2 regions of the Paenibacillus sp. J31R109 genome follow, and region 2 is predicted to be linked to the other one. Evidence: riboswitches for the same ligand, from Rfam matches in the RefSeq annotation. Region 2 holds a riboswitch; the other holds the start of a gene.
The links. A riboswitch is a leader RNA that binds a small molecule or an ion and turns the genes downstream of it on or off. The one in region 2 is predicted to bind cobalamin.
Positions count from the first base shown of each region.

Region 1: it holds a riboswitch for cobalamin, as region 2 does, so the genes downstream of both, AC58QT_RS24270 (ABC transporter substrate-binding protein) here and AC58QT_RS28315 (DUF4430 domain-containing protein) in region 2, are expected to answer to the same signal.

Region 1 covers NZ_JCAUAR010000011.1:110,299-112,706, reverse strand. Annotated here, with positions in the region: gene AC58QT_RS24280 (aspartyl-phosphate phosphatase Spo0E family protein) at 1-85, shown strand, start outside; gene AC58QT_RS24275 (hypothetical protein) at 150-677, shown strand; cobalamin riboswitch at 715-867, shown strand; gene AC58QT_RS24270 (ABC transporter substrate-binding protein) at 1,020-2,036, shown strand; gene AC58QT_RS24265 (FecCD family ABC transporter permease) at 2,036-2,408, shown strand, end outside.
Region 2 covers NZ_JCAUAR010000016.1:31,954-34,361, reverse strand. Annotated here, with positions in the region: gene AC58QT_RS28315 (DUF4430 domain-containing protein) at 1-1,164, opposite strand, end outside; cobalamin riboswitch at 1,287-1,481, opposite strand.

The DNA.
Region 1 (2,408 bases), on a different contig from region 2:
GACATCTGATGCGGTTGTTGAATTAAGCACAATGCTGGATCACAAAATAAATGAATATATGACATCTGGAAAGAAAAGTCGGTGAAAACCGACTTTTCTGGCGACTATCGACAAAATAGAGAGAGTACTTAACGGAGGGAATTACATACATGAAGGCAAAATGGTTACTCGGTGTCATGTTAGGAATGATGCTCTTACTTACCGCTTGTGGTGGACCAAAAGCAGATGTATCGGTATTTATGATGGGACCTAACGGGTTTCCAAGTGAAGCGGCTGAGAAGTTGGAACTATCTTTGAAAGATAAGGTTGGGGAGCTTCCTACCGTAAAGCTGAATACATCTCCTATTTTTTCAATGGAAAAGATGATTGTTGAGCTGGCTGCTGGTGGTAACGGCATCTTCATCTTGGGAGAAGAACAGTTCAAGGGCTTGAGTAATCAAGCAGGATTCGTCTCTTTGGATAATACAATTAATCCTTCGGATTACCCGGATGGTGTTATCGAAATCAAAGAAGAAGGCAAAGCAGCGGAAAAGCACTTATATGGTATTCCGCTCGCAGGCAACAAATGGATGAAAGAGCAAGGTTATGAGGGCAAAGGTTTATATGCGTTCATTCCACAGAATGCTCCCAAAATGGACGAGGCCTTGAAAGTGATGAAGATTATTGCACAAAAGTAAGCGAGCGTCTATAATCGACCATAGCTTGATCGTATCCAAATAATTTGCAACTATAGGTACTAGTAAGCTTCCACACGGATGGTTATTAGTTTAGGGGAAGCCGGTTCAAATCCGGCACGGTCCCGCCACTGTAATTCAGTCTTGCGAAAGACGGAAGAGTCAGGATACCTGCCTATAGTGCCGATACAACATCCTTCGAGGAAAAGGATCGCGTTAAATCAGGAAGCAACGTATACGTGTTCGTTGCCCAATACCGCGATTTATCGTCCCCTTGTTCCTCGTGAACAAGGGGATTTTTTGTTTGGATTGAGGATGGAAAATAAAGAAAAGAGGGTTTATGTGATGACACAAAACAAGTTCAAAAAAGGTCTTATTCTTTCATTAGCGGTTGCGACAGCGATCTCATTGGCAGCATGTGCGAAAAAGGAAACGGAAATAACGGATCCATCGAAGCTTGGCGGTTCGGGTACCAAAGCACCAACAACGACAGCATCATCAGCGCCTGTGGCAGCGAAGAAAACGACGTATCCGTTGAAAGTGAAAGATGCGACAGGAAAAGAGTTTACGTTCGACAAAGCGCCAGAACGAATCGTTTCCGTGTCACCATCAGAGACAGAATCACTGTTTGCGATTGGGCTAGAAGCGAATATTGTCGGTGTATCGGATTTCGACGATTATCCGGAAGCGGCTAAAGCAAAGCCAAAGCTAGGCAGTATTACGAAGCCAAACATGGAAGCAGTCATTGCTTCGAATGCAAGCATTGTTTTCTCTGGTGTCTCCATGACGGCTAAAGTTGTTGACGATTTACGTGCAGCGAACATTAACGTCTTTAAAGTGGATCCCAAAACATTAGATGATGCCATGAGCAACATTCTAACATTCGGACAGATTACAGATCATCAAGAGCAAGCGGAGAAAGTTGTCAACAAAATGAAAGCAGACCGTCAAAAAGTAGTCGATGCTGTGAAAGATGTGAAACAAGAGAATAAGAAAAAAGTGTACATGGAGTTTGCACCTGGCTGGACTGTGGGAAGCGGTGTGTTCATGGATGAATTGATCACCCTGTCTGGGGGGATTAACGTTGCTGCGGATAAAGCAGGATGGTATGAAATCAGTGAAGAGAAAATCATTCAACAGAACCCGAACGTGATCTTATTCGCAAATGGAATCGTCGACATCAAAAGTAAGAAGCCGTTAGAAGAAATTATTCGTACACGCGGTGGCTGGGATGCCATTGATGCGGTGAAAAATAAACGTGTGATAGGTCTCGACCAGAACTCCGTAAGTCGCCCAGGTCCGAGATTGACGGATGGGTTGCTGGAAATGGCGAAAGGAATCTATCCTGAATTGGTGAAATAATGAAAAGAAAATTGATGCTTGGGGGAGGAGTAGGATTAATACTCCTTCTTCTTTCTATTGTGGTGAGTTTATCCATTGGCTCGGCTCAACTTCCGCTTTCCCATATTGTGGGGATATTAAGTAAGCATATGCCTTGGTTAGGCAGTCATATTGAAGTGACTTGGCCGCAATCCTCGGAACAAATCATAAATAAAGTGCGAATTCCTCGTGTGATACTGGGTATTCTTGTTGGGGCTGTACTCTCCATTGCGGGAGCTGGTTTCCAAGGGGTTCTTCGTAATCCACTAGCTGATCCCTACTCACTAGGTGTATCTTCAGGCGCCTCCGTAGGAGCTGCTTTTCTTATTTATTTCGGGTTGCAATTCGCTTGGT
Region 2 (2,408 bases):
ATTTATGCTCGACTTCTCAAGTGCTTGTTTCAAGGCATCCATAGCTGTTGGCTGACTGCCATAGACTGCTGCAGTTATCGACTGCTGTGGTAGTATTGGGTTATTAATGCCATCAACGTTTATTTGTACGGTAGTTAGATTAGGCTTATCCGCCAAACGTTGCCAAACTGATTTACCCTGCTGAATATCAGTTAGTGCGATTAATACTTGCTCCGTTGCCATCAAATTTTGGCTTGGCGGAGTTACTTTCCAAGAAAAAGCTCCATTGGGCAGTTGAAAGCTATAAACAGCATCAACAACAGTGTGACCATTGACGACCCAATTTGCAGACAACATGTCTTCTCTAACTGCAACCAAACCTGATACCGATGTGGCCCAACTGTTTGAATTGTCACCATACCCCCACTGACCTGCAGAATTAAACCCAGCATTGTCTAATTGCCTTTGTTTCAATAACGTTTTTGCACGTACTATTGCAGCTGCAGCTGCGCTATTGGATTGATAATTGCCAAGTGCAAGCAACGCCATCCCAGTAATATCTGTATCTGATTCACTTCCAAAGAAAGCAAACCCGCCATCAGACAGCTGTAAGCTAAGTAAATTGTTTAGCGCTTTTTCTTTGGCTGTATCGTTCCAGGTTCCGACGTCATGTCCCCTCTTCTTGCCTGTATCCAGAGCAAGCATCGTCCAAATCTGTCGGTTAGAACCTCCAAAGGAACCTGTTGTTGGGTTTTGCTGAGCTGCTAACTCTGCGTATAAATTACGATCCGTTTCCCAAGCATGGGAAGGATCAAGATTCATAGCCAACAGGCCAAATATTAAATTAATATGGTATGTACTGCTGTCAGTAGGTAGTAAGTCACCAGGATCGCTTTGCTCCCAAGAAGGCAGTGTCCATTTGCTATTATGTAGATCTTCCCCAGCGCCCCATAGTGCAACCATCTGCCACCAAGAATTGAGTTCAGAGCGATTTTGCTCATAAAATGAGACGGTATCCGCGATCATTGTATTCAATTTCGTACTTGGATTTACTTCGACTGCTCTCGCAGCTTGTGGAACGAGCAATAAAGCTATTAGAGCTAAACTAAGAAGAGTAGAAATCCCTTTTTTCATCAAACGGAACAAACCAATCACCTTCATCTTCCTTAAAATAGTTTTAAACAAAAAAAACACCTTCCCCCCGGTTCCAGAGGAAAGATGTCTTTGTAAGAATCATGTTAATCAAAAAATTAACCATTCTTTTAGCAAATGCAAAGAAACATCCTCCTCCCATCCTCGTGGGGGAAAAATAATAAACTTATCAGGCAGGTCTCCTGGCTTCGCTTCATCGCTTGTACAATCTCCTTCCCCTCTTGGTATCGAGAGTGGCTATGATTGTTAGCTCAGCGTTACAGTGGCGGGACCGCATCGGACTTCAACCGAACTTCCCTATTAAGCTTCCGCTAGATTCAGCGGAGAGCACCTATTAAGCTAGTCTATGAAATTGTTTGTAATCATGACGAATTGTACATGAGTTCTGCGTAATAGACAATCCTTTTTTTCCACAAAATCAAAAAGGCAACCCCACAAGACCCCTTGGTCCTATGGGACTGCCTCTCTTCTACCCGTGAATTTCGTAAATTAGTATCTACAAATACAACGTGTAATGATAACCAATAGAATGAACAATACTAGGATGCTAGCAGCTGAATTGTTTTTCGGTGGACATGGAGCTACTGCGTGAGTAGTCACTGGTTTAGGGAAAACATATTCAGTTTGTTGGTAAGACGCGTGTAGGTGGATCGGTTGCTGCATGATTGGCGCTGGAGCTGGCATCGGAGTGGGAGTCGGCATTGGCATTGGCATCGGCATTGGAGTTGGCATTGGCATTGGTTGCATTGGGTAATTCGGAACTTTTACATATTCCATGAGAGAGCACCTCCTAAATGATTCCCTTAAGGGACTTACACAAGCTTACGGTTTAACTCAAAGGTTATTGTTGAAGTTGGGTGAATAGCTTACAACATCAGTCTATGGGGAAGCACCTACGTTGCACACGGTAAACACCCAGTTACTGAATAAATTGGGTGGGTGTCATGGGCGAACGAGCATACAGCTGCCATTTCTCATACCTCTCATCCCTTAACTCGAATTTTTCGACTTACAGTTGCTATTTCTCCGCTTTCTCATCCCCTAACTCGAATTTTTCGACTTACGGTGGCTACTTCTTCACCTTCTCATCCCCTAACTCGAATTTTTCGACTTACAGCTGCCATTTCTCCACTTTCTCCTCCCCTAACTCGAATTTTTCGACTTACAGCTACCATTTCTCCACTTTCTCATCCCCTAACTCGAATTTTTCGACTTACAGCAGCTATTTCTCCGCCTTCTCCTCCCCTAACTCGAATTTTTCGACTTACAGCAGCCAT